Regions from separate parts of the Senegalia sp. (in: firmicutes) genome, predicted to be linked through region 3. Evidence: predicted binding sites of a transcription regulator. Region 3 holds the regulator's gene; each other region holds the start of a gene.
The links. The regulator HrcA, encoded in region 3, represses chaperone genes, less so after heat shock. The targets are predictions, from matches to a motif close to TGTTAGCACTCNNNNNNNNNGAGTGCTAACA.
Positions count from the first base shown of each region.

Region 1: the regulator HrcA is predicted to act here: its motif matches at 2,595-2,625, upstream of htpG (molecular chaperone HtpG).
Region 2: the regulator HrcA is predicted to act here: its motif matches at 2,835-2,865, upstream of ACTHUW_RS09085 (co-chaperone GroES).

Region 1 covers NZ_JBQCYD010000031.1:611-12,660, forward strand. Annotated here, with positions in the region: gene ACTHUW_RS08950 (DUF4352 domain-containing protein) at 1-34, shown strand, start outside; gene ACTHUW_RS08955 (phosphatidylglycerophosphatase A family protein) at 70-564, opposite strand; gene htpG (molecular chaperone HtpG) at 685-2,562, opposite strand; gene ACTHUW_RS08965 (DUF6904 family protein) at 2,681-3,430, opposite strand; gene ACTHUW_RS08970 (DEAD/DEAH box helicase) at 3,458-5,560, opposite strand; partial or broken gene ACTHUW_RS08975 (BREX system ATP-binding domain-containing protein) at 5,560-6,888, opposite strand; gene ACTHUW_RS08980 (NINE protein) at 6,878-8,986, opposite strand; gene ACTHUW_RS08985 (type I restriction endonuclease subunit R) at 9,018-12,005, opposite strand; gene ACTHUW_RS08990 (restriction endonuclease subunit S) at 12,016-12,050, opposite strand, start outside.
Region 2 covers NZ_JBQCYD010000032.1:6,794-18,843, forward strand. Annotated here, with positions in the region: gene ACTHUW_RS09070 (DNA-3-methyladenine glycosylase family protein) at 1-835, shown strand, start outside; gene ACTHUW_RS09075 (DUF554 domain-containing protein) at 857-1,540, shown strand; gene ACTHUW_RS09080 (AI-2E family transporter) at 1,607-2,704, shown strand; gene ACTHUW_RS09085 (co-chaperone GroES) at 2,900-3,181, shown strand; gene groL (chaperonin GroEL) at 3,215-4,858, shown strand; gene ACTHUW_RS09095 (CsbD family protein) at 4,913-5,104, opposite strand; gene ACTHUW_RS09100 (CsbD family protein) at 5,169-5,354, opposite strand; gene ACTHUW_RS09105 (Na+/H+ antiporter NhaC family protein) at 5,484-7,007, opposite strand; gene larE (ATP-dependent sacrificial sulfur transferase LarE) at 7,284-8,096, shown strand; gene larB (nickel pincer cofactor biosynthesis protein LarB) at 8,089-8,844, shown strand; partial or broken gene larC (nickel pincer cofactor biosynthesis protein LarC) at 8,866-10,067, shown strand; gene ACTHUW_RS09125 (LCP family protein) at 10,098-11,051, opposite strand; gene ACTHUW_RS09130 (ABC transporter ATP-binding protein) at 11,243-12,037, shown strand; gene ACTHUW_RS09135 (iron-hydroxamate ABC transporter substrate-binding protein) at 12,039-12,050, shown strand, end outside.
Region 3 covers NZ_JBQCYD010000061.1:1,109-11,225, reverse strand. Annotated here, with positions in the region: gene lepA (translation elongation factor 4) at 1-1,725, shown strand, start outside; gene hemW (radical SAM family heme chaperone HemW) at 1,778-2,908, shown strand; gene hrcA (heat-inducible transcriptional repressor HrcA) at 3,015-4,055, shown strand; gene grpE (nucleotide exchange factor GrpE) at 4,081-4,635, shown strand; gene dnaK (molecular chaperone DnaK) at 4,670-6,520, shown strand; gene dnaJ (molecular chaperone DnaJ) at 6,597-7,745, shown strand; gene prmA (50S ribosomal protein L11 methyltransferase) at 7,836-8,786, shown strand; gene ACTHUW_RS11695 (16S rRNA (uracil(1498)-N(3))-methyltransferase) at 8,779-9,531, shown strand; gene mtaB (tRNA (N(6)-L-threonylcarbamoyladenosine(37)-C(2))-methylthiotransferase MtaB) at 9,532-10,117, shown strand, end outside.

The sequences.
Region 1 (12,050 bases), on a different contig from region 3:
TGAAGAGTATGTATTTGAAATAGTTCCAAAGTAGAAAAAATCCATCTTAGATAAGATGGATTTTTTTTATTATTCAACTGCATGTGCTATTCTACTAGCAGCAGCTGCTGCTATGGCTGAAACAAGATCATCCATGAAAGTATGTACTTTGCCTTTGTGTTTTTCTTTATTATCTAATTCTTTTATGATTCCAACCTTCTTTTTATCTAAATATCCATAATTGGTAAGACCAATAGTTCCATATATATTTACTATAGATAGGGGTATCACTTCATCTATCCCATATAAACCTTCATCAGTTTCAACTATTTGTTGAAGTGGCTCTGGCAATTGTTTCTTTTCTGCTAGTTCATCAAGTGCTACTCCTGTAAATATAGCATGCATTACTTCTCTTTTTCTAAGTACTCTTTCAACATTTTCTATGCAATATTCCAGAGTCAAATTATCATTATAATCCTTTTGTAAATACATAACTAATTCAGCTATATCCTCCATCCTTACTCCTCTTTCTTCTAGCTTTTCTATAGTTAAATCATATAATTCTTCTGCAGTATATTTTTTCATAATATCAAACTCCTTTAATTTTTACTTAATAAGTATTATTTACCCTATAATTAAATTTTAAAAGCAAATATTTAAAAACAACCCCTTATACCATCTTAGATATAAGGGGTTGATTAAATTCTAGCTCATTATTTTACTCATATTCTTAGAAAACTCCACTGGATCTTCTATAGGTAAACCTTCAATTAAAAGAGCTTGATTATATAATAAATTTGTATATAGCTGTATCTTTTCCTTATCATTATTTTCTGAAGCTAATTTTAATGATTTAAATACTTGATGATTTGTATTAATTTCTAGAACCTTATCAGCCTGTACATTTTGATTATTAGGCATAGCACTTAATACCTTTTCCATCTCTATTGAAATTTCACCTTCATTTGCAAGGCATACTGGATGATTTTTAAGTCTCTTTGAAGCTCTAACCTCTTTAACCTTATCTGATAATACATTTTTCATATCTTCAAATAGTTTAGTATTTTCTTCTTTAGTTTCATCCTTAGTTTCTTCATCATCTTCTATACCTAAATCTCCACTAGATACAGATTTGAATTCTTTTTCCTTATATTCATTTATCATTTTTATAGCAAACTCATCTACATCATCATCTAAATATAATATCTCATAACCTTCATCTAAAACTCTTTCAGTTTGAGGTAACTTTTCTATTTTATCAATAGAATCTCCTGAAGCATAATAAATATATTTTTGATTTTCTTTCATTCTCTCAATATATTCATCTAAAGTTACTAGTTTCTTGTCATTTGAAGAATAGAATAATAGTAGGTCTTGTAATATTTCTTTGTTTTGTCCAAAGTCACTATATATACCATATTTTAATTGTCTACCAAAAGAATTATAGAACTTTTCATATTTTTCTCTGTCATTTTTTAATAAACTTAAAAGTTCAGATTTTATTTTCTTCTTTAAATTTTTAGCTATGAACTTAAGCTGTCTATCATGTTGAAGCATTTCACGAGATATGTTTAAAGATAAATCTTCTGAATCAACCATCCCTTTAACAAAGCTAAAATAATCAGGTAATAGTTCACTACATTTATTCATAATTAATACTCCATTAGAATATAGCTCTAATCCTTTTTCATATTCCTGAGTATAATAGTCATAAGGCATACTTTCAGGTATATAAAGAATTGCGTTGTATCTTATAGTACCTTCAACTTTTATATGACTATATTTAACAGGCTTATCCATACCATAGTGCTTATCTTCATAGAACTTCTCATAATCTTCTTTAGTAAGCTCATTTTTATTCTTTTTCCATATAGGCACCATACTATTTATAGTTTCTTCTTCAATATACTCTTCAGATTCGCCTTCTTCATCTTCTTTTTCCTTATACTTAGTTACGTCCATCTTTATAGGGTATCTTACAAAATCAGAATATTTTTTAATAATATTTTGAAGCTTATATTCATCCAAATATTCACTATAATTTTCATCTTCAGTATCTTCTTTTAATTTTAATGTAATAGTAGTTCCAATACTGTCTTTTTCAGTTTCTTCTATAGTATATCCATCTGCTCCTTGAGACTCCCAAACATAACCTGTATCACTACCAAGTGCTTTAGTTTCTATAGTTATAGTATCAGCTACCATAAAAGCTGAATAAAAACCTACACCAAATTGACCAATAATATCATGACCATCTTTTGCTTCATTTAATTTTTTGAAATCTAGGGAACCACTTTGAGCTATAGTACCTATATTTTTCTCCAACTCTTCCTTATTCATACCTATACCAGTATCACGAACAGTTAAAGTTCTATTTTCCTTATCTGTAGAGATTTTTATATAATAATCCTCTTTATCAAAATTAATAGAACTATCTGTGAGTGCCTTATAGTAAATCTTGTCTATAGCATCACTAGAATTTGAAATAAGTTCCCTTAAAAAAATCTCCTTATGTGTGTAAATTGAATTAATCATTAAATCTAACAATCTTTTAGATTCTGCCTTAAATTCTCTTTTTTCCATAATAATCTCCCTTCACTAAGTAAAATTTCACAATTTAGCACTCTCGCTTGGAGAGTGCTAACCTATACTTATTTTTATCATATATTTTAGAATTAGTCAATACGTCTGATCTTTAAAATTACCATTCTATATCTTCAGGATATTCCTCATTAAGTCTAAGTTCAAAGATAGAACAATTATATTCTTCTGCTGCTAATTCAAATTGTTCTTCAAGATCTAAATATCCTTTACCTTTTTCTACTAGTCTCTTTCCAAATACAGATATTTTTTCCAGTCTTTTGTCTTTATCTAAATTTACAAATTTAATATTTAATAAATCCAAATATTGTGTTAAATAACCTGAAAATCTAGTATAATCATTTATCATATAGCTTAATAATCTACCATATCTGCCTTTAGTTATAGTATCTTTAAGACACTTTTTAAATTGCGATTGAAATAATCTAACAGTAGCAATATTATTATCCCAAATATTCGGCTTATCTTTAAATATATCAACATAAGCAGATGAGTTTTTTCTAGCATATAACTGTAGAAAATCATTTAATACCATTTGTATATATAACATCTCTGGCCAAAATATATTAACTTTCAAATATACATTTTGTTTTGGAGCTATAAATGAATTAAATTTTAATATATCATCATTAATGCCATTTTCAACAAAGGTGTAATCTCTGTCTCCTTGCATAGCATGTCTTATATCATAGCATAATCCTAAGACCCTCATCTGTGATGAATAAAAATTTCTATATTCATCTTCATCACCTATGATTTTATGCAAAGCTTTATATAAATTCTCAAAATCTAAATAATCTCCATATAAGGATACGCCTAGATTTTTTTGTGTGTTTTCCATATATAGCATTGTTTTTTCCTCCAGTAGGTATGTTAGTTAAATTATAATTCCTAAATATTTTTTTGCTCCATTTAAATCTAATATGTTTTTAATGATATAATTTATCTTTAGGTTAAGGGGTAATAATTCTTTATATTTATTAGAAGATAGATATAGCTCAATTATTTCTAAGTTATTTTTTAAATAATCATATATTTTCTCTTCTTCAAATTCCTTTTCTATTATATTATTTATATATCTCTTTATATTTGTACCACTTATATAGGTTTCTCTATCATCTAATTTATACTTTCCATCTTTGTCAAACATATTTAATAATAACAATATTGTTCTATTAATTTTAGTACCTTGAAAAGTTCTAAGTCCTATTTCATCATTCTTTTCTATCCACTGAAAATATTCATGTTTTAAATTTTCTTCAGCAAGTTTAATTAAAACTTCTTTTATATTATCATTATAATTTACCCAGTAAGTTTTATCTTCTAATATAGCTTTCATTCTACTTCTTATTTCATTAGTTACATTTCCACTATTCCCTAAAAACATAGGAGGATTTCCATCTAAAGCTTTACTTACATATATTTTCTTGCTTCTTAATTCTATATCTTTTATCTTCCATATTTGACCTGACAAAAATATATTTACTCCTGTTTGTACACTAGGAGATAAAGGTATTTCTCCTATTTTTTTATCATTACTATAAACAGAAAAGTTGTTCTGTGTCTCAAAATGAACAAAAAAATCACTTCCTCTTAACAATTTTTCTGTTTCTAATCCCGTTATAGCTTCATTTTCTAATATTTCTATATATTTTTTATCTATTAGATGTTCTATCAACTCCAAATATTCTTCATCTTCTATTTGATTCCAACATTTATATTTTTGATTTATATTGTTTAAATTCTCCAATGACATCCCAGTATATTCTAAAAGAATAGATATTACCTGATGAGCAAGAACATCATAAGGCTTTGTTATAGGATTAAATCTATCTAATACCCCTTCTTCATACAGTGATAATGCTGCTAAACCTTGTAATAAGGACCATTCATCTGTACCTATCAAATGCAATATATTTTTTCTTGTAATCCTACCACTTCTTCCTAATCTTTGTCCTAAACTTGCTACAGAATGTGGAGCATTATATTGAACTATACTATCTACTGAACCTATATCTATACCTAATTCCAAAGTTGATGTACAACATATAGTAAACAATTGTCTTTTGCTAGTTTTAGCAAATTTTTCTGCTATCAATCTCATATCTTTGCTCACAGAAGAATGATGAGCAAAATATCTAGTATCAGAACCTCTTTTTTTACCTAATCTGCTTAATCCTACAGCCAATCTTTCTACATCACCTCTTGAATTTGGAAATACTAACATAGACTCTTTTTGGGAATAATTATAAATTTCTTCTAGTGCTTTTATTGAATTTTTCTTTATGTTTGATTCATAATAGCTTTTGGTAGATTCTAAATCATTTTTACTATTATCCAATAATACATCTGTAGTTCTGTCACTTATAAAAAAATTCTTTACTTGTTTATAATCTTCTCTATTTAATGTAGCAGACATTCCTATAAATCTAGGATTCTTTTCCATATATAGTTTTATTCTTTCTATAAGAGATCTTAGTTGTATTCCTCTATTATTTTCTAAGAAACTATGTATTTCATCTACTATTATCCATTCTGTTCCATTAAATAATCCTCTTGCTTCACCTGGTCTTAAAGACAACATAGCTTCTATGGATTCTGGAGTTATTAAGAGTATCCCTTTAGGCTCTTTTAATAATTTACTTTTCTTAGTTCTAGATGCTTCTCCATGCCAACTCGTTACTGGTATATTCATATAATTACACAATTCTAATATTCTTTTGAATTGATCATTTATGAGAGCTATTAATGGAGAAATATAGATAATTTTAAGTCCAGAATCCCAATCCTTTATAAGATTAATTGCTGGTAAAAATGCAGCTTCAGTTTTACCTGAAGCTGTTGGTGCTGCTAATATTAAATTATTATCTGTATCATGAACACGTTTTATTGACGCTTCCTGTATATTTCTTAGAGCTTCCCAACCTTCATCATATATATATCTACGAATTTCTCTTTGTAATAAATTATAACTACTCATTATAAAACCTCTATTTCATCATCTTTATCATTTTTATCTTTAATTACAGGTATAGGTTCTTTCCCAAACTTTATATGAATTATATTTTCAATAGATTCATTTGGATTTTGTCTTATTAAATCCAATATTTCCATATAATCTTTAATCACAGCTCTGGGAGTTAAAAATTCATCTGCACCTGGCCTATTTAATTGTTCTTACATATATTTTTTTATATGTTCTGTTGTCATAGATATATTTTTTCTATGAAAGATATTATATATATTATTTAAATTTTCTAATAGAGTATAAATTTCTTCAGTGTTTAAAGGCTTTAAGGGTAAAATAGTCCTATTAGTGTTTAAAAGTTTAGAATCCATAATATCTTCTGATCCAACTCTACCTTTCAATGCTCCATAACTAGACATGCCACGATTTTCATCAAACACAGTTTTTCTAGTAGTACCAAAATTTATAAAAAGTCCCCTTGCAGCATTTGATTTACATTCATTAAATATATTTAGTATTTTTTCATAGTTTCTTTCTCTAGTTCTACTCATTGGTAATTTGTACAAATTAACTGCTTCATCAAAATTTACTACAAAGCCAGAATAACCAATATCTGAAAATAACTCTGCTAAATTTTTAATTGCTTCATACCAATTATCATCATTTATTATCTTTTCAATTTTCATTTCTCTTTTGGCTTCAGTTTTAGTATCTATATCTCCACGAATCCATCTTAAAGCTTTTAATCTTATCATTTTATTATCTTCTACTATACCCTCATAATATTTTGCAATTGCTTGTCCTAGTTCATAAGATAAACCAACTGATTTAAATGAACTAATAATATTTAAAATTTCTTTTTCTACAAGCTCTTTATTTTCTAAAGTTAATAATTCTTGCATAGGAATATTATCTCTTTGAGAAATATTCATAATAATTCTATTTATCCATTCTTCTAATATTGTGTCTATAGCATTGCCCTCTTGAGAAGTTTGTACAATTATATTATCTACTATAGCACTATATAAAGCTTTAGCTTTTCCATCAGAAGAATAAAATCTTCTTGTAGGAGTTAAATCTACTGTAGAAACAACAAAGTTTTTTTGAACAGCTATAGACTCTATAGTTCTAAGCATGAAACTCTTTCCACTCCCAAAATCACCTGTCCAGAACCTTATGTCACTTTCTCCTTGTATAATTGAATCCAAAATTGAAATAACTTCTTGTACCTCTTCATTTCTTCCTACTAATAAATGTTGAATTCCTTTTCTAGGTACTATTCCTCCTTCTAAAGCCTTTATTATATTATCAGCTTCCTTTGGATTAATTCTATTGTTCATTTAATATCAACTCCTTTACCATATCTACATAAAAATCATCTATTTTAATAATATCATCTTCAATTATAACTGTCTGATCTTGAATATATTCATAAAGTTCTTGATTTACATCACTTATAAAGGCATTTAGTAAATTGTCATTTTCCATAGCTATTTTTTTTGCTTCTTCAATCTTCATAAATTCAATATCTAATAATAATTTCAAGAAATTCATATGCTTAAATTCTAATTTATCATCACATTTTGTCTCTACTGTTTCTTGTTTTAAATTATTCTCCTTAGTCCCTTCCTTACTTGCTTCATCATCTATATATTCTTTTACAATTTCTACGGTTTTATTAAGCTCTTTCTTTGATAATTCTACCTTACCCATGTCTAGCTCTATTTTCTTTCTAATTGGGTTTTTAAGTTCCTCTAATCTATTAAAAAGTTCTAATGACAATTCTTCTTTAGATTTAATAATATCCTCATATATAGATATGTTATTATTATGGATAATATTTTTCAATACTTTAGCATTTTTTTGACTCAATTTCTGTCCTTTTTCTATTTCATATAAGCACAATAATAATAAGTTTTCATCATCTGATTTTTTAATTATTTCCTTTGCTATTTTTATAAAATTTTCATCTTCCTTATAATCAATTAAGAATCTGATTCTTTTATTAGTCTCATCTATTAATATCCTTTCTACTTTAAGTTTCCAATCACTAGGATCCTTTTCAATCATACAATTTAATATTTCTATTAATTTTTCGTCATTTATATGTTCTGTATATTCAATTTTTTTAGTATTTATATCATCAACAATTTCTTCTGGTAAGTATTTTTTGATATTATTTTGTTGATTATTAATATTTAATATCTGAGTGCCAGGCAAGAACTCCCTTATTGTGTTTTCTGCAATTTTTATTAAAGATGATAAGATTTTTCCATTGTTATAATCATCAAAATAAATATATTTTCCATCTACTATGTCTTTCAAAATATTTTTATTCTTCCATTTTATATTCTTATTTAACCCATTAGATATAACTTGCCAAATTTCTAAATATAAAGTTATAATTTGTTCCTTTACTCCATATATGTCCCATACTATTGTAGTTCTAGCTGGAGTAGCATTTAAAATATTTAGTTCATCACTACTAAATTTCCTGCTAGATCTAAGTTGCCCATCATTGTCCCACCACTTCCTTGACAACCCATTTTCTGTTAAATTAAATTGATCTAATGTATCCCTATTTGGCGGCGAGATATCTTTTTCAAATTCCTGAGCCTTAATAAAAAGTTTATCTTTAAGATTTTCACCTAAATGTTCATTCAATATTTTATAAGAGTATTCTGGATCATAATAATCATAAGTCCCACTATACACCTTAGTTACATGACCTTCAGATATGCAATAGATTGTATATAAAATATTATCATAATATAGGACCTCTGATTCTATTCTTTTTATCTCTTTATTTAATGAACTCTTATTGTTTTTTAATTCTTTATCTAAAAAGATACAAAGTTTTTCATATAGCTTTAATGTTTCTTCTTTAACTTGTGTGACTTTCATTATCGATCTTTCATAAGGAATGGTTAATATTTTAATCCAATTTGTTTTAAATATATTCAAAAAATCATTTTCTTTAGGAATACTTTTAGTTTTTATATTAGATATATCAATTATTTCTAAATCATTAACATCTTCTTTTTTACCCATTTTGATCTTTTCTTCTTTTATTTTGACTATATCTTTATCACTATATTCTATTTTTTTCATTTCAGGTGTATTAATGTTTTTCTTATTCATATTTTCTTTGTTTTTAGTTTTATTTTTAAATGAAAATATTCCTTTAAACAAATAAACCATTCCTTCTATAATTGATATAAAAACTATTAATGTTGCTAAGTTCCCTGATCCAAAATTTAGAGAAAATATTGATATCATTAAAAAGGTAAATCCTGATACTTTTCTATTCAAATAAAATCTATGTATACCAATGATACCTAGAAAAATTGCTAATATTGCTGCTATAAACAAATTTTTATTATTCTTTTTACATTCTGTTGTTTTCACAATATAATTTATCTTTTTGTTTGACTTCATATTATATTAACAATCCCTTCCATGTAAGATCTTAACTTCTCACTTGTTCTTGAAAATGATTATAGACTTCTAGCATCAATAAATCCATTAATTTATTCTTAAAAGATTCATCAGTTAGAACCTTTCCATAAAAGTTTTGATTTTTACCATATTCATCAATTATCTTGCCATCAAAAGAAGGTTCAAAAGCATGACGAAAGTTTTCTGCAGTATTTGCTCGAGCCTTTAGTTCTAAACTTTTGTCATTTTTAAGACTATTTCTAATTTGTTCAACAGCTAGTTTTTCAGAATCAGAAAAATCTGTTCCAAATCTATCATTTAAATTATTTATAATACTACTTAAATAATCAGTTTCATCCTCTTTAGCAGTAGAACCACCAGCAACCTTGACATTTACACCTATATCTTCTTCATCTTCTAGATATATTGATTCTTCTTTCCCTTCCTTTAATCTATAATACTCCAAAATAACTTTATCAGTTATATCTATCCCCCCAGTACTTTCTATATCTATTTTCTTTATAAGATACCTTAGATATATACTTAATCTGTGTAGTTCTGAATCTATAAAAGGAGCTATTTGAATTATTAAATTGTATAGACTAATAAACTTTTTAAATAAAGATCTTATTTCAATCTTTTCTTCTCTAGAAAATTCATCTATTCTATTAGAAGTATTGTTTACATAGTTTTCCATCAATGCTTTAGCATTTTTAGATTCTTTCTTTGTATATATTAAATCTACAAACTTTATAACATCTTCCTTGTTTATTACCTGTTTATCAAATATCTCATTATATATAGTATATATTTCATTTGGTTCTATATCATTATCTAATACAGTAGTTTTGTAAAAAGGCAAGAATGCCTCTTTTATATCTTCCGGATCATTAGCAAAGTCTAATATAAAAGTATCTTCTTTTCCAGGATATATTCTATTTAATCTAGATAATGTTTGAACTGCACGAACTCCAGAAAGTTTCTTATCTACATACATGGTATGAAGTTTTGGTTGGTCAAAACCTGTTTGATATTTATCTGCTACTATAAGTACCTTAGATTCATCCTTGTCAAATTCTTTGGGTAGACTTGATTCCTTTAATCCATCATTCATTTTAGATTCACTTAGTTCTTCATCCATATATTCATCTTTTACCTTGCCTGAGAATGCTACTAATGTCTTTAAATTGCTATATCCTTTTTCTTTGATATATTTATCAAAAGCAAGTTTATATCTTACAGCATGTTTTCTAGAAGAAGTTACAAGCATAGCCTTTGCCTGTCCCCCTATTTTTTTCCTAGTAGAATTTCTGAAATGTTCTATCATTACCTCAGTCTTTTGATATATATTATGAGGATGGATACTTACAAATCTAGCAATAGATTTTGCTGCCTTTGCCTTATCAAAAGTAGGATCATCTTCTATATGTTTGCCCACCTTATAATACATCTTATAAGTCATATAGTTTTTAAGCACATCTAAAATAAAACCTTCTTCAATAGCTTGTCTCATGCTATATATATGAAAAGGATAATGCTTTCCATCATGCCTTTGCTTGCCAAAAAGTTTCAAAGTAGTTCCTTTAGGTGTCGCCGTAAAGGCAAAAAAGCTTACATTAGAATCATCAACAAACTTCTCTAATTCATTATTAATCTTATCTTCAGTATCTACTATTTTACTTTCTTCTTTTATGGCTAAATCAGCAGCTTCTTCAAGGGATAATGATTCTTTTAGAGCCATCATATTTTTACCAGAAGTAGAAGAATGGGCTTCATCTATAACTATGGCATATTTCTTATCCTTGGTCCCACTTAGCTCCTTTAATATATGTGGAAATTTTTGAATAGTACTTATTATAATCTTTGTACCCTTTTCTAATTCATCCTTTAATTGACTAGAATCCTTATCTATCTTTGCTACAAGTCCTAATTTATGTTCTAATTGATATATTGAACTTTGTAATTGTTCATCTAAAACAGTTCTATCTGTTACAACAATTACTCCATTAAATATAACTTCATTTTGCTCATCATGAATAGATGCAAGTCTATGAGTAAGCCAAGTGATAGAATTTGTCTTTCCAGAACCGGCAGAATGTTGAACTAGATATTTGTTTCCTGTTCCTTTTTTCCTTACATGATCTAATATTTCCCTTACACAATTTAACTGATGATATCTTGGAAAAATAACAGTTTCTTTAAGCGAGACATCACCATTAACTTTGATATCTTCTACCTTGTTTATATAAATAAATTTTTCTAATATTTCAAGCAAGGAATCTTTTCTAAGTACCTCTTCCCAAAGATAATATGTTTTCATTTTACCAAACACTTCAGAATTTCCTGCTCCCCCATCATTGCCCTTGTTAAAGGGTAGGAAATATGTTTTATCTTGTGCAAGTTTTGTAGCCATATATACTTGATCCGTATCTAGGGCAAAATTAACTATAGATCTTTCTTTGAATCTAAATAATAGCTCTTTACTATTTCTATCCTTCTTATATTGACTTATAGCATTTTTATAGTTTTGTCCTGTAAAAGGATTTTTAAGCTCCATAGTAATAATAGGTAGACCATTTAAAAATAGAACCAAGTCAATTCTTTTTTCATCTATATATTTTAATTCTTCAGTAACTGATAATATGTTTTTCTCATATAGGGCAAATTGATCTGGGTTTAATGTAGTAGGAGGTTTAAAATATGCCAAATCAAGATGAACACCATAGTCTTTTATACCATGCTTTAATACGTGTATTGAACCTCTAAGAGTAAGAGTCCTGTCTAAATTTTCTATAATTTTAGCTTTATAGTTTTCCTTATATATGCTTTTTAGTCTATCTATCTTCTTTTTTTGACTAACTTCTAAAAAATCAAATAGTAATTTAGTGTCCATTGCATAATGATTGTCATAATTCTCATTAAAGCCTTCGCTATATCCATTATGATTTATGAGGTAATCTTTTATTATAGTTTGAAAAGCTCTTTCCTTTAATGATTCTGGAGTTACTTGAGTAATCATAAAAATCCTCCTAGTTTTTTATTTCCCAGTCTCGTAAATCAATCT
Region 2 (12,050 bases), on a different contig from region 3:
AAAAAACTTTGAACCTAAACATATATTTGAATGTGGTCAGGCATTTAGATGGCATGTAGAGGAAGATGATTCCTATACTATAGTTGCATTTGGCAAGATATTAAATATTTCAAAAGTAGGAAATGATGCAATTTTTTCTAATACTAATAAAGAAGATTTTTTAAAGATTTGGTATCATTATTTTGATTTAGATAGAGATTATGACAAAATCAAAGATGAACTTTCAAAGGATGAAATAGTTAAAGAAGCTATAAAATTTGGAAGTGGAATGAGAATATTAAATCAAGATGAGTGGGAAATGCTTATTTCCTTTATTACATCTGCAAATAATATGATTTCTAGAATAAAAAAATCCTTGAATTTATTAAGTGAAAAATATGGAGAATTAATAGGAGAATATAGAGGTAATAAATATTATTCTTTTCCTAGCGCAGAGAGTTTAAATAGATTATCATTAGAAGATATCAAAGATTGTGGCGTAGGATTTCGTGCTAAATATATTTTATCAGCAGCAAATATCATATCAAGAGAAGAAATAGATGTTTATGCTATAAAAAATCTACCAACTGAAGATGCAAGACGAGATCTTTTGATATTTCCAGGAGTAGGACCAAAAGTGGCAGATTGCATAATGTTATTTTCTATGGAAAAATCAGATGCCTTTCCTATAGATGTGTGGGTAAAAAGAGTTATGGAATATTTTTATTTAAAGGAAGATACTAAATTAAAAGTTATTCAAAAATATGGAGAAGAAAAATTCGGACACCTTGCAGGTTTTGCACAACAATATTTATTTTATTATGCAAGAGAACTTGGAATAGGTAAGAAGAAGTAAGTAATTAAGGGGGTTCTTTTTGTGTTAGGAACTATAGTTGATTTTTTTGCTATATTAATAGGAGGAATAATAGGAGTAAATATAAAAAATGGGTTAAAGGACAATTATAAAAGAATTATCATGGATTCACTTGCATTAACAGCAATAGTTATTGGACTTAATAATGCACTTAAAGATGTAAATTTACTTGTTGTAATATTTAGTGTAGTATTGGGATCTATTGTAGGTGAGGCTATAAATATAGAAGGTAGACTCAATAAACTAGGAGATTTCTTAGAAGGTAAATTTGGAAGAGGTGATAAAAACTTTGCTAAGGGTTTTATCACAACATCTTTAATATTTTGTGTAGGAGCTATGTCTATAGTAGGTGCACTTGAAAGTGGTCTTACAGGTAATCATGACACACTTTATGCAAAGTCAGTATTAGATGGGGTAACTGCTATAATATTTGCATCTACATTTGGTATAGGGGTAATTTTTTCTGCTATATCTGTATTTATATATCAAGGTACTATAACCCTTTTAGCTTCTTCCTTAAGCGGAGTGCTGATAGATTCAGTAGTTTTAGAGATGTCAGCTGTAGGAGGAATATTAATTCTTGCAATAGGAATAAATGTATTAGAATTAAAAGAACTAAAGGTAAGCAATATGCTTCCAGGAATATTTTTCCCCCTAGTATTTTATATGGTTAAATTAGTTTTTTAATCTATATCATTTTAGATATATATCATATATAATGAAATGTAGAATAAACTTTAAAGGGGATTAAGAATGAATAAAAGAAAAGTAATATCGTATTTGAATTTTTTACCACTAATTATATTATCAATATTACTATTTAAAGTAATAGATAATCCACATTCTTTTATAGATTTTTTAAGTATATTAAGTCCTTTTTTAATTGCATTTGGTATAGCCTATCTTTTAAATCCCTTAGTTGACTATCTAGGAAAAACTTTTAAATTAAATAGAATAGGCAGTATATTTTTTGCATATATAATAGTACTTGGTGCTTTAGTGTTTTTAATATCCATAGTTACACCAAATATAATTGAAAGTATAACAACACTTATAAGCAATACTCCTACTTACATAAAAAACATTCAAGAATTTCTTGAATATAATGTAACTAGATTTGAAATATTTAGTGGAACAAATATAACTCAAACCATAGAAGATTTGATATTAGATTCACTTACAAAAATAACAGAAGTTGCAAATTCTGCTGTTAATCAAGTACTATCTCAAGCAATAAATGCAACAGCATTTTTAATTAAATTGATTTTATCTATAGTTATATCAATATATATGCTTAAAGATAAAGAGAATTTTAAAAGACAGATAAAGAGATTATTATATTCTGTACTTAATTATAATAATGCTACAAAGACTATAGAACTAGGTAGGGATGTAAATAGAGTATTTTCTAGGTATCTAGTAGGTAAATTCATAGACTCATTAATAGTAGCTATTATTTGCTTCTTAGTGCTATTTATAGTAGTCAGAGCACCATTTTCTATGTTGCTTAGTGTAATAGTAGGTATTACTAATATGATACCTTATTTTGGGCCATTTATTGGAGCAGTACCTGCTGTAATTATAACGCTTTTCATATCTCCTATAAAAGCATTGTGGGTTGCAATTACAATACTTGTAATTCAACAATTTGATGGACTTTATTTGGGACCTAAAATATTAGGTGAACATGTAGGAGTTAAACCATTTTGGATTATATCTGCAATAAGTATAGGTGGTTCACTATTTGGATTTATGGGAATGCTATTAGGTGTACCTGTTATAGCAGTTATTAGACTTTTAGTTTTAAGATTTATAGATAAGAGTTTAAAAAACAATAATATAGATATATAAATATAGAAGAAAAAACGAGAATCAAAGAGCTAGAAGAAGATATTCATATATAATAACAATTAATAGGCAATTAGTAGTAATTTATAGGTTTGCATATAATACTACAAAATTGTACTATTATATTTAGAAGGATTAGCACTCACTAAGAGTGAGTGCTAATAATGAAAATATTTAAAAATTTGAGGAGGGTAATTAATGAATTTAAAACCATTAGGAGACAGATTAGTAATTAAAAAGATAGAAGCACAAGAAAAAACTAAAAGCGGAATTGTTTTACCAAACTCAGCACAAGAACAACCACTAATTTCAGAGGTGTTGGCACTGGGAGATGGAATAACTTCAGATGATAAAAAGAAAGATACTATAAAAGTAGGAGATAAAGTTATAGCATCTAAATTTTCTGGAACAGAAGTTAAGCTTGATGATGAAGATTATATAATAATTAAATTAAACGATGTACTTGCAATAGTTGAGTAAAAATTTCAAAAAAATTAAAGGAGTGATTATTTAATGGCTAAACAAATTAGATTTGGAGAAGAAGCCCGCCGTTCAATGGAAAAGGGTATAAATAAATTAGCAGATACAGTTAAAGTTACATTAGGACCTAAAGGAAGAAATGTAGTTCTTGGCAAGAAATTTGGTTCACCTTTAATTACTAATGATGGAGTTACTATAGCGCGTGAAATAGAATTAAAAGATGCATATGAAAATATGGGCGCACAACTTGTAAAAGAAGTAGCTACAAAAACAAATGATGTTGCAGGAGATGGAACAACTACAGCTACTTTACTTGCACAAGCAATGATAAGAGAAGGACTTAAGAATGTTGCAGCTGGAGCAAATCCTATGATCCTAAAAAAAGGGATACATAAGGCTGTAGAAGTTGCAGTAGAAGAGATAAAAAATATTTCAAAGACAATAGAAAGCAAGGAAGCAATAGCACAAGTTGCATCTATTTCAGCAGATGATGAAAATATAGGTGAATTAATAGCAGAGGCTATGGAAAAGGTAGGAAAAGATGGAGTTATAACTGTTGAAGAATCACGTTCAATGGGTACTACTTTAGATGTAGTTGAAGGAATGCAGTTTGACAGAGGATATTTATCACCTTATATGGTAACAGATACGGAAAAAATGGAAGCATCCTTAGATGATCCATATATTTTAATTACAGATAAAAAAATAACTAGTATTCAAGAAATATTACCAGTACTTGAGCAAATAGTTCAACAAGGTAAGCAACTTCTTATAATAGCAGAAGATATTGAAGGAGAAGCACTTGCAACATTAGTAGTAAATAAAATTAGAGGAACATTTAATTGTGTTGCTATAAAAGCACCTGGTTTTGGAGATAGAAGAAAAGAAATGTTAAGAGATATTGCAATCCTTACAGGTGGAGATGTTATAAGTGAAGAATTAGGATATGATTTAAAAGAAACTACATTAGATATGCTAGGAACAGCATCTAGTGTTAGAATAGACAAAGAAAATACTACTATAGTAAATGGAAATGGAAATGAAAATGAAATAGCTAATAGGGTAAATGAAATAAAAGCTCAAATCGAATCATCTGATTCAGAATTTGATACAGAAAAACTTCAAGAAAGACTTGCAAAGCTTGCAGGAGGAGTTGCTGTTATACAAGTTGGAGCTGCTACAGAAACAGAACTTAAGGAAAGAAAATTAAGAATAGAAGATGCATTATCAGCAACTAGGGCTGCAGTAGAAGAAGGAATAGTTCCTGGTGGTGGAACAGCACTTATAAATGCAATACCAAAGATCAAAGAACTTGTAAATCAAACAAAAGGTGATGAGAGAACTGGAGTAAACATAGTACTTCGTTCACTAGAAGAACCAGTAAGACAGATTTGTGAAAATGCAGGACTTGAAGGTTCAGTAATAGTTGAAAAGATCAAAACTAGTGAAAAAGGTATAGGATTTGATGCATTAAATGAAGAATATGTAAACATGATAGATTCAGGTATAGTTGATCCTACAAAAGTAACAAGATCAGCACTTCAAAATGCTGCATCAGTTTCAGCAATGGTTCTTACTACAGAATCAGTTGTAGCAGATGAAGAAAATGAAGATGATAACATGCCAATGGGCGGCGGAGGAATGCCAGGAGGTATGGGCGGAATGCCAATGATGTAAGTGAAAAAAATAAAAGCATGCAGATTTTAATCTGCATGCTTTTTTAATATTTAATTACATTCTAAAACTATCTACTTCTCTTTCAGCTTCTTCACGGCTCATATCATATCTTTCTTGGAGTTTTCCAACTAATTTTTCTCTATCACCTTCAATAACATCTAAATCATCATTAGTAAGTTTACCCCATTTTCTTTGAGCTTCACCTTTTACTTGCGTCCATTTTGCTTTAAAATCTGATTTATCCAAATTAGTACCTCCTTATATTATTTTAACCTAATTAATATATACCCACATATGTTAATTTTAAAAATTAATTATGATACATATTATCTCTTTCTATTTCATCATAAGATTTACCATATCTTTCTGTAAACTTCTCGTTCAATTTTTCTGTATCACCATTTATATACTCTATATCTTCATCTGTTATCTTATTCCATTTTTCTTTTATAGTAGCTTTTAATTCTTCCCATTTTGATTTGTTATTGTGTGTCATGGGTAAACACCTCCTTTAAAATATATTATACCCATAATTTTTATTTTAAAATAATTAAAAAAGAATGTTTCGGAAATTAATTCCAAAAACATTCTTTTTATTATATTTTCCTATATGTTTTAATTGTGTTTATTTTACAGTGTTAGCTTCTTTAATTGACTTATCAGCATCTATTTTAGCTTCTCTTTCAGCCTTTGTTCTTATTCTAACATCTGGTTCAGAAGGTATTCCAAATAGAGGAACAAATCTATCTAATCCAGTTAATGTAAGAATTAGTATTGATCCAACTGCAATCATTGCCATAAAATTGTATTTAATAATATCTATTGCTGTGAATGAAGCTAGAGGATACACTGCACTAGCAATCCCTACATAAAAACTCATATAAACATGCCATGGGATTAATTGTGAACCAAATACCCCAAGTGCATCATTGTATGTTGCATTTCTAAGTCTTAGCTTGTACATATCTTCTTCACTAGCTATAACATTTTCATCAGTAAGATTTTTCATAATAGGTCCAATAGTTACTATTTGAGCCATCTCATCAGATAAAGCAGCATTACCTGCTATTGAAAGTAGACCATTTGCAAACATAAGTTGTCTAACTTTTCGAATCCTCTTAGATATGAAATTAGATAAAGGTGCAAAAGCATCCATCTTTGCCATTATACCACCAAAAGCACCAACCCACATCATCATTACTATAACCCAGCTACCTGCATCGGCAAAACCTGTAATCATTAAATTTAAAAATCCATCATCACCACTTATAGATGTTACAGTACCTGCAAATAATCCTAAAATTAATGATGTAATTATTCCAATACCAAGACATGCTAGAGTAGGTAGTCCTTTAATAGCAACAGCTATAACTAATATAAGTGGAATAACCATATAAAAAGGAACTCCATCTTGTACTTGATTTAATAAGGTAACAGCAGAAGGTCTTTTTGCATCTAAGTTAGTCCATACTTCTTCAGGAATTTGTTGGATAGCATCAGCTGCATTACCAACTATATCAGGTAATCCCATAAATAAACCAACTACAAATATAACAATAGCTGATAGAATTAAAGTTGATACAGACCAAACTCCTTGATGTCTGATTCTGTGTATAACTTCAACCTTGTGTATACCAGAACTTACTACAGTAGTATCAGATATAAGACCTATATTGTCTCCAAAACAAGCTCCTCCAGCTACTGCCGCAGTAGTAAGCATAAGATTTCCACCTACAATATGATTTAACCATAAAAATATTGGTGCAGCTGCAGCAAAAGTTCCCCAAGATGTACCTGTAGCAACTGATAAAATACCAGTAACAAATAATGCAGTAACAGCTACGGTTTTTCCATTAAGTCCAAGGTTTAAAGCTGCATTTATGATAGCTGCCCCCACACCTGTAGCCATAAATGCTTCTGCCATAGCATAAGCTGCCATAAGAATAAAAAATACTAATTGCATTTCCTTCACGTTTTCTACAGCACTATCTAATAACTCATTAAAAGATAATTTTTCTGTTGCAAAAGCTATAATAGCAGCATAAATTGTAGCTATTGGTGCTGCAATAAGTGCATTAAATTCTGCAATCATCAGTCCTGCCAATAAGAAAACTGGTGAAAACTTCATTAGCCCCATAATAAAATTCATAAATAATCTTCCCCTTATTTAATATATTTTGAAACAATAGTAAAAAATTAAAACTAAAACATATAGGAAATAAAAAACAATGAAACACAATATAATATAGATGTAAAATAATAGAATATTGTAAAAAAGAACGATTTCATTGATAACATCATAACAAATTTTTAATAAATAAACAAGCTTTTTAAAATATTTTTAATATTACATTTTTTAGATCATACTCCTATATGGTATAATTATGTTAGTTAAAAAAATAGATTATAAATAAAGGTGGATTGTATGAGTAATTCGAAATTAAATGAATTAAAAAACTATATAAAAGATTTGGGAAATGTAGCAGTAGCTTTTTCAGGGGGTGTAGATAGTACCTTACTTGCAAGAGTTGCAACAGATACATTAAAGGAAAAAGCCATTGCAATTACTATCAGTGGACCTCAACATTCAAGTGTAGAGATTAAAGAAGCAAAAGAATTTGCAAGTAGTATAGGAATAAATCATATTGTAATCGAAATGAAAAGTATAGAAAATGAGGAATTAATATATAACCCAGAAAATAGATGCTATATATGTAAAAAAGATGTATTTTCTAAAATAAAAGAAGAAGCAAAAAAACACGGTATAAGTAATGTATTAGATGGTACAAATATAGATGATTTGGGTGATTATAGGCCAGGACTGAAAGCCTTAGCTGAATTAAATATAATTAGTCCATTAAAAGAAGTGGGACTTAATAAAGAAGATATTAGAAAAATATCTAAAGAATTAGATCTACCAACTTGGGATAAGCCTGCTTTTGCATGCCTTATAACTAGAATACCCTATGGAGAGAAACTTACAAATGAAAAACTTCGTATGATAGAGGCTGCAGAAAACTATATTCACAGTTTAGGATTCAATCAATACAGGGTAAGAAATCATGAAAAAACTGCAAGAATAGAAGTGATAAAAGAAGATTTACCTAAGTTTTTTAATGTAGAATTTATGAAAGAAGTATCTGATAAACTAAAAGAAATAGGCTTTAAATATGTAAGTTTAGATTTAGAAGGATATAAGATGGGGAAAATGAATCTTGGAGTTGAAGATATTGAATAAAGATGAATTAAAAATTTTTTTAGAAAGAATCAAAAATGAAGAAATATCAATAGATGATGGAGTAGAAAAAATAAAGAAGTTAGAATATGATGATTTGGGATATGCTAAAATAGATAATCATAGGGAAATCAGGAATGGATATCCAGAAGTAATCTATTGTGAAAACAAATCAAATGAGCACATAAAAGGTATAATAGAAAATATGCTTAAAACAGGAAATAATATATTAGCTACTAGGGCAACAAGAGAAAACTATGAATATGTTAAAGATATTGATAGTGATATAGAATATTATGAAATACCTCGATTAATTGTAATAAAAAAGAAAAAAATAAATATTATAGGTGGAACAGTACTGATTGCAACAGGTGGAACAAGTGATATAAAGGTTGCAGAAGAGGCAGCTATAACTCTTGAAATCTTTGGAAATAAAGTAGAAAGATTATATGATGTAGGAGTTGCAGGTATTCACAGATTACTTTCAAATAAGGATAAATTAAATGAGGCAAATGTTATAATAACAGTAGCAGGTATGGAGGGAGCACTAGCTTCTGTAGTAGGTGGGCTCACAGATAAACCGGTAATAGCAGTACCTACAAGTGTAGGATATGGTGCAAGTTTTAATGGACTTGCAGCACTCCTTGCCATGCTTAATTCTTGTGCATCTGGTGTGGGTGTTGTAAATATTGATAATGGATTTGGAGCAGGATATTTAGCTAGTACAATAAATAGGCAGATTGAATCTTAAAAATAATAGGGGGTAGTATAAATGGAAGAAAAAATATTATATTTTGATTGTCTATCTGGAATAAGTGGAGATATGACAATAGGAGCATTACTTGACTTAGGGATAAATAAGGAAAAGTTTTTAGAAGAGATAAAAAAGATAAATATAGATGAATTTGAATTAGAAATAAAAAAGGGTGAAAAAAATGGTATAACAGGTATTGATTTTGATGTGATAATTAAAGGTCATGACCATGATCATTCACATGACAATCACCACAGTCACGATCATTCTCATCACCACGTGCATAGAAATTTAGAAAATATAGAAAAGATAATAGATGATAGTGATTTAAATAAAAATGTAAAAAATATGAGTAAAAAAATATTTAAATATGTTGCAGAAGCAGAAGCTAAGATTCATGGAAAATCAATAGATGAAGTTCATTTTCATGAAGTAGGAGCAGTGGATTCTATTGTGGATATAATAGGTACATCAATTTGTATAGATTTATTAGATGTAGATAAAATATATTCATCACCTATCCATATAGGGACAGGCCATGTAAAGTGTGCCCATGGTATAATACCAGTTCCAGCACCAGCAACTCTTGAAATATTAAAGGATATTGAAGTTTATTCAAAAGGAATAAAATCAGAACTTGTAACACCAACAGGAGCAGCTATAATAAAAGCATTGGCCTGCGATATAATAGACATGCCACAGATGAAAATAGAAAAAATAGGTTATGGAATAGGAACAAAAGATTTAGATATTACAAATGTACTTAGGGTAATTATAGGTAAAAAAAAAGTAAAAAAAAGATAATATTACTTGAAACAAATATAGATGATATGAATCCAGAAATATATTCATATATAATACCAAAACTGCTTGAAAAAGGTGCATTAGATGTATATTTAACTAATATTATAATGAAGAAGAATAGACCAGCAGTGAAATTATCAGTGATAGTAAATGATGATAAAAAAGAAGATATAATGGAAGCAATATTTAAAGATACCACAACTTTTGGCATAAGAATGATTGATATAGATAGGGAAGTATTAGATAGAAGGTTTGAAGATGTAAATACTAAATATGGTAAAATAAGAGTGAAAATAGGAGAAAAAAATGGAAAAATCATTCAAAGTTCTCCCGAGTATGAAGAAGTAAAAAAGATAGCAGAAAAAAATAATACATCTATAAATGATGTATATAATGAAGTAATTAAAAACATATAAAAAAACATGAATGGCTAATAGCCATTCATGTTAATTTTTTGCACTAGAATCTAAATTTTTATCATCAAAAATATAATCATGCATTTGTTTTATCGTTTCTTCCTCATCATATACTAAATAATAAACCTTATCTATAGTTTGACCTTGTGCATATCCATCTCTTGGGAATCTTTCCATTTCAGGAGTCATAGATCCATTTGTCATTACTGAAGTTCCCATCTTTATAATTTCTGAATTAGTAAGGCTTGTCTTTATTAAAGGAAGTATTTCATTTGAAAGAGCAATATTTGATGCTATACTTCTGTTTTTAACCTTGTTAAAAAGTGACATCAAAACAGTTCTTTGTCTTTCAGTTCTTTCAAAATCTCCATTTCCTGCATATCTAATTCTACTATATTTTAAAGCTTGATCTCCATTTAATGTTTGAACTCCAGCCGATGATACACCAGCTCTTGAAACCTCATAATCTTTTATATCAATTTCAATTCCATCTACTGCATCTATGATCTTTGGAAGGGTTGAAAAGTTTACTGTAGCAAAATCTTTTATATTTAAATTGAAATTTTGATTTATAGTCTTTACAGCAAGATCAGGACCACCAAAAGCATATGCATGGTTTAATTTATCCTTGCCCCTGCCTTCTATATCCACATAAGAATCTCTCATTATAGATGTAAGTTTTAATTTATTGTGCTTATCATCTATAGTAAGAACCATAATAGCATCAGATCTACCAGTAACTCCATCCTCTGCATCAATACCAAAAAGTGCTATGTTTTTTACCTTATTGTTTTTTTCTTCTAATTTCTTTGCAACTTCCTTATCAATTCCTAAATCTTCATTGTCTGTAGATAAATCAGTCCTATCTAGTTTATTTACAGTAGATACAAAGTAAGCTCCACCACCTATTATAAGTCCTATAAATATTGCTAAAAATCCTATTAAAAATATTTTCTTTTTCGACATATTATCATTCCTTTTCATAAAATACCTACATAGTATTATATCCCTATCAATCTAAAACTACAATAGTAAATTTAAATATTAACATGCTTGTAATAATATATCTACATCATTGTTGACAGTTACATGTAAAAATAGTATACTTTTATAATGGTTATTGATAATGAATGTTATTCTCAATAACCATCATTAATTTGTAAAGGAGGGATTAAATGATACGTTTGAAAACAGAATATATAAATATTGGCTATGAGGAAAACTTGATTATAAAAGATCTAAGTGTTGAGATACCTGATAAGAAGATAACCACTATAGTTGGTCCAAATGGATGTGGAAAATCAACCTTGCTAAAGGCTATTACAAGAATCATTTCATCAAAAAGTGGAAATATAATATTAGATGGAAAAGATATGATGAAAATGGATACGAAAAGTTTAGCTAAGAAGATATCTATACTTCCACAAACACAAGGACAAATAGAAGGTTTATCAGTAAAAGAATTGGTTTCCTATGGTCGCTTCCCATATCAAAAAGGTTTTGGGAGACTTTCTAATAAGGATAAGGAGATTATTGACTGGGCTTTAGATGTCACAGGAACTATGATTTATAAAAATAGGTCAATAGATGCTCTATCAGGAGGGCAACGTCAAAGAGTTTGGATTGCAATGGCTTTGGCCCAAGAGACTGATATTATATTTTTAGATGAACCTACTACTTATTTGGATATGGCCCATCAATTAGAAATTTTAGAATTGTTGCAAAAACTCAATATAGAACAACATCGCACTGTCGTTATGGTACTTCACGATCTAAACCAGGCAGCGAGATTTGCAAATTACATAATAGCTCTAAAAAATGGAAAGATAATTAAAGCTGGAAATAGTGAAGAGGTTATAAACAAAAAAGTACTTAAGGAAGTTTTTAATATTGATGCTGAAATAGGAATTGATCCAAGGACAAAAAAACCAATATGCACAACATATAATTTGATAAAAGGAGACAAATAAAATGAAAAAAATA
Region 3 (10,117 bases):
ATACAAAGCACAGGACTTGTAACTCAAAGAGAAATGCAAGAACAACTTTTAGATAATATGGATTTAGAAAGAGAAAGAGGTATAACAATAAAGCTCCAAACTACACGTCTTGTATATAAAGCAAAAGACGGAAAAGAATATATATTAAATCTAATAGACACTCCAGGACATGTAGACTTTAATTATGAGGTATCAAGAAGTCTTGCAGCATGTGAGGGAGCCATACTTGTAGTTGATGCAGCTCAAGGAGTTGAAGCACAAACCCTTGCTAATGTATATTTGGCACTAGATCAAGAACTTGAGATATTACCTGTAATAAACAAAATAGATTTGCCAAGTGCAAGACCAGATGAAGTTAAAAAAGAAGTTGAAGATATAGTAGGGCTTGATTGCGAAAATGCACCATTAATTTCAGCAAAAGAAGGATTAAACATAGAAGATGTTTTAGAAGATATAGTAAAAAATGTTCCACCACCAAAGGGTGACAATGATAATCCATTAAAAGCACTTATATTTGATTCATATTATGATGCATATAAAGGTGTAATTGCTGATGTAAGGGTAATGGATGGAGTTATAAAAAAAGGCATGCAAATAAAAATGATGGCAACAGATAAATATTTTGAAGTTACAGAAGTAGGAATATTTTCACCAGGAATGCTTGAAATAGATGCACTTAATGCAGGAGATGTAGGATATGTTGCTGCAAGTATAAAAAATGTAGTTGATGCAAGAGTAGGAGACACTATAACTAATGCTAAAAATGGAGCTAAGGAAGCTCTACCAGGATATAAAAAGGTGACACCAATGGTTTATTGTGGTATTTATCCAGCAGAGGGTGAAGATTACAATAATGTACGTGAAGCACTAGAAAAATTACAAGTAAATGATGCAGCCCTTGATTTTGAAGCAGAAACATCTGTAGCACTTGGTTTTGGTTTTAGATGTGGTTTCTTAGGTTTGCTTCATTTAGAGATAGTTCAAGAGAGATTAGAGAGAGAATTTGATTTAAACATAGTAACTACTGCACCTAGTGTTATTTATAAAATCAAAAAAACAGATGGTCAATTAATTGAAATACAAAATCCAACTAATATGCCAGAAACTCAAGAAATAGAATATATGGAAGAACCAATAGTTGAGGCTTCTATAATGAGTCCAACTGATTTTGTAGGTCCTATAATGGATTTATGCCAAAATAGACGTGCAACCTTTAAAACTATGGAGTATTTAGAAGAAACTAGAGTAGTACTTCACTATGACATACCTCTTAATGAAGTAATATATGATTTTTTTGATGCTTTGAAATCTAAAACAAAAGGTTATGCATCATTTGATTATGAATTAAAAGGATATGAACAATCACAATTAGTTAAATTAGATGTTTTAATAAACAAGGAATTAGTAGATGCATTCTCAATTATTGCTCATAAAGATAAGGCATATGATAGAGGAAGAATGATAGTTGAAAAATTAAAAGATGTTATTCCAAGACATATGTTTGCAGTGCCTATACAAGCAAGCATTGGAACTAAGGTAATAGCAAGAGAAACCATAAGGGCACTTAGAAAAGATGTTTTATCTAAATGCTATGGTGGAGATATAAGTAGAAAGAAAAAATTATTAGAAAAGCAAAAAGAAGGAAAGAAAAGAATGAGACAAGTAGGAAATGTAGAAGTTCCTCAAGATGCTTTCCTTGCAGTACTTAAATTTGATGATAAGTAAAAAGCGAACATATTTTTAAGTTCGCTTTTTCTTATATTTGTGAGGTGATTTTTTGAAAGATGCTGCATTATATATTCATATACCATTTTGTGTGAAAAAATGTGACTATTGTGATTTCACATCTTTTTCCTATGATGATAAAAAAATAGATGAATATATATCCTTATTATTAAAAGAGATAGATATGTATGGTGAAAAAGTAAAGAAATATAAATTTAAGACCTTGTTTTTTGGAGGTGGTACGCCTTCATTAATAGATGAAAAATATATAAAATTAATTATGGATAAATTACATGAAAAATTTAATCTTGATTTAGAAGAAGTTACAATTGAATCAAATCCTAAAACATTAAATGAAAATAAATTATTAGCATATAAAAAAATGGGCATAAATAGAATTAGTATAGGAGTACAATCTATAGATGATGATATATTAAAAGATATAGGTAGAATTCATGATTTTAATGATTTTTTAAATACCTATCAAATGATAAAGAAATCAGGAATTTCAAACATAAATACAGATATAATGTTTAATTTACCTAATCAAAGTGTAGAAAATGTATTAGAGACCTTAAATAAAATGATAAAATTAAATGTTCCCCACATATCCTTTTATAGTTTGGGAATAGAAGAGGGGACTTTGTTTCATAAAAGATATAGTGAGGGGAAATTAGATATTTCAGATGAAGATAAAGAAAGAGAAATGTATCACAGGGGAATAGAGCTTTTAGAAAGCAATGATCGTCTGCAATATGAGATATCCAATTTTTCAAAGGAAGATTATGAATGCAAGCATAATTTATATTACTGGCAGCTAAAACCATATTTAGGCCTTGGAATATCTGCTCATTCTAATATGTTTTCTAAAAGATTTGGAAATACTAAAAATTATATAGAGTATAAAGAATCTATATCAAATGATAAATTTGCTATATATTATAGTGAGGACATTGATAAAGAGACAGAAATGAGTGAATATATAATTTTGGGCTTAAGATTAAATAAAGGAATATCAAAAAAAGATTTTAAAGAAAAATATAATATAGACCTAGAAGAAAGACATAAGGAAGCTTTAGTTAGAAATGAAAAAAATAATTTAATTAAAAATGAAAATGATAGAATATATCTTACTAAAAAAGGATTTGATTTATCAAATATAGTTTTTTCTGAATTTATATAATTTAATAAAATGACTTGACAAAAGGCAAATAAAATGATATTTTTTTATATAGAGATTAGCACTCGAACATGTAGAGTGCTAATAACTATTTGAAAAGGGTGATACAATGAAGATAGATGGAAGGAAATTAAAGATATTACAGGCTATCATCCATAATTATATAATAAATGCTGAACCAATTGGATCTAGAACCATATCAAAAAAATATGATTTGGGTGTTAGTCCAGCAACAATTAGAAATGAAATGAGTGATTTAGAAGAGTTAGGGTTTTTATTACAACCACATACCTCAGCTGGAAGAATACCATCCAATAAAGCTTATAGATTATATGTTGATAAGCTTACAGAAAATCAAAATTTAACTAAAGAAAAATTAAACAAATTAGATAAAAACATGTTAGAAAAAATAGGTAGGATTGAAGAGTTAATAGAAAATAGTGCATCAATACTATCAAAATTAACCAATTATACATCACTAGCTATTGCTCCACAATTTAAACTTAGTAAAATAAAGCACATACAATTAGTACCAGTAGATGAAAAAAGAGTATTGCTTGTAATAGTTACACATTCAGGTATTGTAAAAAATACAATATTGCGACTTGAAAAATCAATATCTAATAAAGATTTAAATATAATATCTAATATCCTTACAGAAAATTTAAAAGATGAAATGATTGGAAGCATAGGAACAATACTAGAAAATGACATGAGTCATAATATATATGAATATAAAGATGTATTAGATTCATTAATTACAACTATTAATAATTCATTTAATAGTATTGACACTATAGAATCCTATTCTAATGGTATTACAAAGATATTTAATTTTCCAGAATATAATGATATAGATAAGGCCAAATCTTTTATATCATTTATACAAAACAAGGATAATGTTATAGATATGCTTGTTAATAATGAGTTAGCAAACAACCATAATTTAGGGATTTCAATAGGTGAAGAAAATACCTATGATGAAATAAAAAATTGTAGTTTGATCACTGCAACCTATAAGGTAAATGGCAAAATAATTGGAAAAATTGGAGTGATAGGTCCTACTAGAATGGAGTATTCAAAAGTTATTCCAGTAGTTCAAAGATTATCTTTAGATTTATCTAATATATTAAAAAGATATTTTGAGTAGTTATTACTAAAAAGAGGTGAAGTAGTTGAATAAAGAAGAAAAAGATTTAGAAGAAGAATTAAAGCTAGAAGAAGAAGATTTAGCAGAAGGTGAAATGGAAGAAGAAGATGAAACTGAAGAAATTGAACAAACAGAAGAAGTAGATAATAAATCAGATGAGTTCAACAAATTAAATGATAGTTTTTTGAGACTTCAAGCTGATTTTACAAATTATAAAAGAAGAGTTGAAAAAGACAAAGAATCTATTTATCAATTTGCTAATGAAAAATTAGTATTAGAATTATTAGATGTAATAGATAACTTTGAAAGAGCATTCGCATCTGCAAGTGAAGATGAAGAAAAAGAAGGTTTTTATGAAGGTGTTGTAATGGTATATAAGCAACTTCTAGAAATATTACAAAAAAATGGTTTGGAAGAAATTGACTCTAAAGATGAAAAGTTTGATCCTAATTTACATCATGCAGTAATGCAAGAAGAAAGTGATGATGTAGATGAAGAGATAATTATAGATGTATTTCAAAAAGGTTATAAACTAAAAAATAAAGTAATAAGACCTAGCATGGTTAAAGTAGCAAAATAAAAATATTTTAAGAAAAATTTAGGAGGTAATTAATTTGAGTAAGATTATAGGAATTGACTTAGGAACAACAAACTCATGTGTTGCAGTAATGGAAGGTGGGGAATCTGTTGTTATACCAAACTCTGAAGGTAATAGAACAACTCCATCAGTAGTGGCATTTACAAAAGAAGGCGAAAGATTAGTAGGTGAAACAGCAAAAAGACAAGCAGTTACTAACCCAGAAAGAACTATTATGTCTATAAAAACACATATGGGTTCAAATCATACAGAAAATATTGATGATAAGAAACTTACACCACAAGATATATCTTCAATGATTCTTCAAAAATTAAAGACTGATGCTGAAAGTTATTTAGGTGAAACTGTAACTGAAGCAGTTATAACTGTACCAGCATATTTTACAGATAGTCAAAGACAAGCAACAAAAGATGCAGGAAAAATAGCAGGACTTAGCGTTAAAAGAATCATAAATGAGCCAACAGCAGCATCACTTGCTTATGGACTAGACAAAGAAGATGAACATCAAACAATAATGGTATATGACTTAGGTGGAGGTACATTTGATGTATCTATACTTGAACTTGGAGATGGAGTATTTGAAGTTATATCTACTAAGGGAGACAATCATTTAGGTGGAGATGATTTTGATAAGGTACTAATTGATTATTTAGCAGAAGAATTTAAAAAAGAAAATGGTATAGATTTAAGAAATGACAAAATGGCTCTTCAAAGATTAAAAGAAGGAGCAGAAAAGGCTAAGAAAGAATTATCTTCTACAATGAAGACTAATATCAACTTACCATTTATTACAGCAACTCAAGAAGGACCAAAGCATTTAAATATGGATTTATCAAGATCTAAATTTGAAGAATTGACTTCTCATTTAGTAGAAAAGACATTAGGACCTATTAGAAATGCTTTAAAAGATGCAAATATTAGTGCTAGTGAATTAGATAAGGTTATATTAGTTGGTGGTTCTACAAGAATACCAGCAGTACAAGAAGAAGTTAAGAAATTAACTGGAAAAGATGCACATAAGGGAGTTAATCCTGATGAAGTTGTAGCACTTGGAGCAGCAATACAAGGTGGAGTATTAAGTGGAGAAGTTAAAGATGTATTATTATTAGATGTTACACCACTATCTCTTGGTATTGAAACATTAGGTGGAGTATTTACAAAGCTTATAGAAAGAAATACAACAATACCTGCTAAGAAAAGCCAAACATTCTCAACAGCAGCAGACAATCAAACAGCTGTAGATATTCATGTATTACAAGGTGAAAGAGAAATGGCTACTCATAATGTTACCTTAGGTAGATTCCAACTTACAGGAATACCATCTGCACCAAGAGGAGTTCCTCAAATCGAAGTAACATTTGATATAGATGCTAATGGTATAGTAAATGTATCAGCAAAAGATTTAGGTACAGGAAAAGAACAAAAAATTACTATAACAGCATCAACAAATTTATCTGATGAAGAAATAAATCAAAAGATTAAAGATGCAGAAATGCATGAAGAAGAAGATAAGAAGAAAAGAGAAGAAATAGAAACTAAAAATACTGCTGAATCTACTGTTTATCAAACAGAAAAAACACTTAAAGATTTAGAAGATAAAATAAGTGCTGATGAAAAATCAAAGGTAGAAGCAAAAATAGAAGAACTTAAAGCCGCATTAGAAAATGATAACACAGAAGAAATAAAGACAAAAACAGAAGAATTAAATACTGAATTCCATGCTATTTCACAAAAAATGTATGAAGAAGCTGCAAAACAGCAACAAGCTCAAGGTGAACAAGGTCAAACTGGTTCACAATCAGCTGAAGATGACAATGTAGTTGATGCTGATTATGAAGTAGTAGATGAAGAAGAAGAAGAAAAATAATTAAATTATACTAGAGCTAAATCATTTGATTTAGCTTTAGTATTTTAAAGAAATTTTGTGATTAGGTGGTGGAAACTTGAGTAAAAGAGATTATTATGAAATATTAGGTGTAGGTAAAAATGCTGATGAAAAAGAAATCAAAGGCGCATATAGAAAACTTGCTAAAAAGTACCATCCAGATTTAAATCCTGATGATAAAGAATCTGAAACCAAATTTAAAGAAGCTAGTGAAGCTTATGAGGTTTTAAGTAATTCAGAAAAAAGACAAAGATACGATCAATTTGGGCATGAGGGTGTAAATGGACAAGGTGCAGGTGGTTTTGGTGGAGGATTTAGTGGCCAAGGCTTTGATTTTGGAGATATATTTGGTGATGTGTTTGGAGATATATTTGGAGGTGGCGGTGGTGGTTTTTCTAGTGGCAGAAGGAGAAATGGTCCTAGAAAAGGCGCAGATATAAAAGTTGCTCTAGATATATCATTTAAAGAAGCTGCTTTTGGAGTAGAAAAGAAAATAGATATAAAAAGAACAGAAGAATGTTCTAAATGTCATGGTACAGGTGCAAAATCAGATAGTGATAAAAAGACATGTAGCACATGTAATGGAGAGGGGCAAGTAAAACAAGCTCAAAACACTCCTTTTGGACAATTTGTAAATGTTAAAACATGTCCAACATGTGATGGAACAGGAGAAATAATATCTGATCCATGTACAAAATGTAATGGAACAGGCACAGAAAAGAAAACAAAAAGAATTACAATCAATGTTCCAGCAGGAGTAGATACAGGTTCAGTAATCCCACTTCGTGAAGAAGGGGAACCAGGAGAAAAAGGTGGGCCTAGAGGAGATTTATATATTTATATAAATGTATTACCTCATGAAATATTTATGAGGGATGGAAATGATGTCATATTAGAATTTCCTATAACATTTGTTCAAGCAACATTAGGTGATGAGGTAGAAGTACCTACACTTGATGGAAAGGTAAAATATAAAATAAATGAAGGAACCCAAACAGGTACCGTATTTAGACTTAAAAACAAAGGTATACCAAGTGTAAGAGGATATGGTAGAGGGGACCAATACGTAAAAGTAGTCATAGAAGTACCTAAAAACTTAAATGATGACCAAAAAGATATATTAAGAAAATTTGCAGAAGAAACTGGCGAAACGGTTCATGAGCAGAAAAAAGGCTTCTTTGATAAAGTAAAAGACATATTTGGTTAAACTAAAGATAAATAATCATCTGCTAAAGATGATTATTTATCTATTTTTTGATATAATCTAAAGTATAAATAATTTTAGGGATGTGAATATATGAAATGGATCGAAGTTCAAGTGAAAACTACTACCGAAGCTGTAGAAACAGTAACTAATATTTTATACGAAGCAGGAGCTTGTGGATTAGTTATTGAGGATCCAAAAGATATAAGTCATTTTGAAACAGATAATGAAAAATGGGATTATATTGATCCTAGTCTACTAGAAAGTGAATTTGAAGGAGCAATAATAAAAGGATATTTTGAAGAAAGTGAAGATTTGATTGATATAATCGAACTTATTAAAGACAACATAGAAATGATTCCTTCATATCAACTTGATAAAGGTCTTGGGGAAGTAACCACATCCGAAATTGAAGATCAAGATTGGGCAGCTACATGGAGAAAATATTACAAACCTAAAAAAATAGGTGAAAAAATAGTTATAAAACCTAGCTGGGAAGAATATGAAAAAAAAGAAGAAGAAATAATAATAGAAATGGATCCAGGAATGGCATTTGGTACTGGAACGCATGAAACTACAATGATGTGTGTTAGACAACTTGAAAAACATATCCATCAATTTGATACAGTATTTGATATAGGAACAGGTACAGGTGTACTTGCTATAGCAAGTGCTAAACTGGGTGCTGTAAATACTATTGCAATTGATTTAGATCAAGATGCAGTGAGTGTAGCAAAACAAAATGTAGTGAAAAATGGAGTATCAAATACAGTACAAGTTAAATATGGGAATCTATTAGATATAATAGATGGAAAAGCAAATGTAATAGTTGCAAATATAGTAGCAGATATAATAAAAATCTTATCAGAAGATATTAAAAGATTTCTAGAAGATGATGGAGTATTTATATCATCAGGAATAATTTTGGATAAAGTAGATGATGTAAGAAAATCTTTAGAAGAAAATGGACTAAAGGTGATAGATGAAATAAACTTAGGTGAATGGGCATGTTTAGTTTCTAAGATAGGTAAAATAGATGAATAGATTTTTTGTAAATATTGATAATATAAAGGATGAAAATATTATAATAGATAATAAAGATGATTTAAAACATATGAAAAATGTCTTAAGATTAAAAGAAAATGAAAAAATAGAAATTTCAGATGGCTTAGACAATGAATATATAGTTCAAATAAAAAACATTACAGATGAATTTATTGAAACTCTAATATTAGAAAAAACAGATATCAAGCGTGAAAGTAATATAAATATTACCTTATATCAAGGCTATCCTAAATCCTCAAAAATGGAATTTATAATTCAAAAAGCTACTGAATTAGGAGTGAAAAGAATAGTTCCTATAATAACTGATAGAACTATAGTTAAAATAAATAACAATAAAAAAGAAGAAAAGAAATTAGAAAGATTTGAAAAAATAGCATTTGAAGCAGCAAAACAATCAAAAAGGGGAATCATACCAGAAGTTCCTCAAATAATGAGTTTAGAAAGTGCTGTTAAAGAAATGCAAAAAAATAATAGTTTTATAATAGTTCCTTATGAAAATGAAAATAAAATTTATATAAAAGAAGTTTTAAAGAAAACAAAAGAAAAAGATATAAGCATAATTATAGGACCAGAAGGTGGTTTTTCTGAATCAGAAATAAAAAAATTACAAGAAATAGGAGCAAGTATTGTTTCACTTGGACCTAGGATACTTAGAACAGAGACAGCAGGACTTACATTAATATCTATAATTATGTATCAATTAGGAGATGTAGGAGGGATTTAAATGGAATCTGTATCATTTTATACACTTGGATGTAAGGTAAATCAATATGAAACTGATGCAATAGCTGAATCCTTTAGAAATAATGGCTATAATATAAACAATCATAATGAAAAATCTGATGTATATGTAATAAACACATGCTCAGTTACAAATCTTGGTGAGAGAAAATCCAGACAATTTATTAGAAAATCAAAAAAAGAAAATCCACAGGCCATAATTTGCGTGGTAGGATGCTATGCTCAAATCTCACCAGAAGAAGTTTCAAATATTCCTGGAGTAGATTTGATAATTGGTACAAAAGAAAAAAATAGGATAGTAGAATTATGTGAAAAAGCAAAAAAAGAAAATACTAAAATTAATATAGTAGAAAATGTAATGGATATAAGAAAATTTGAAGAATTAGATGCAAATTCTATCCAAGAAAATACTAGAGCATATATAAAGATTCAAGAAGGTTGCAATCAATTTTGTTCATATTGTATAATCCCTTATGCTAGAGGACCTATTAGGAGCAGAGACTTTGAAAACATTATAAAAGAAGCAAAAACATTAGTAAATAAAGGATTTAAAGAGCTAGTACTTACTG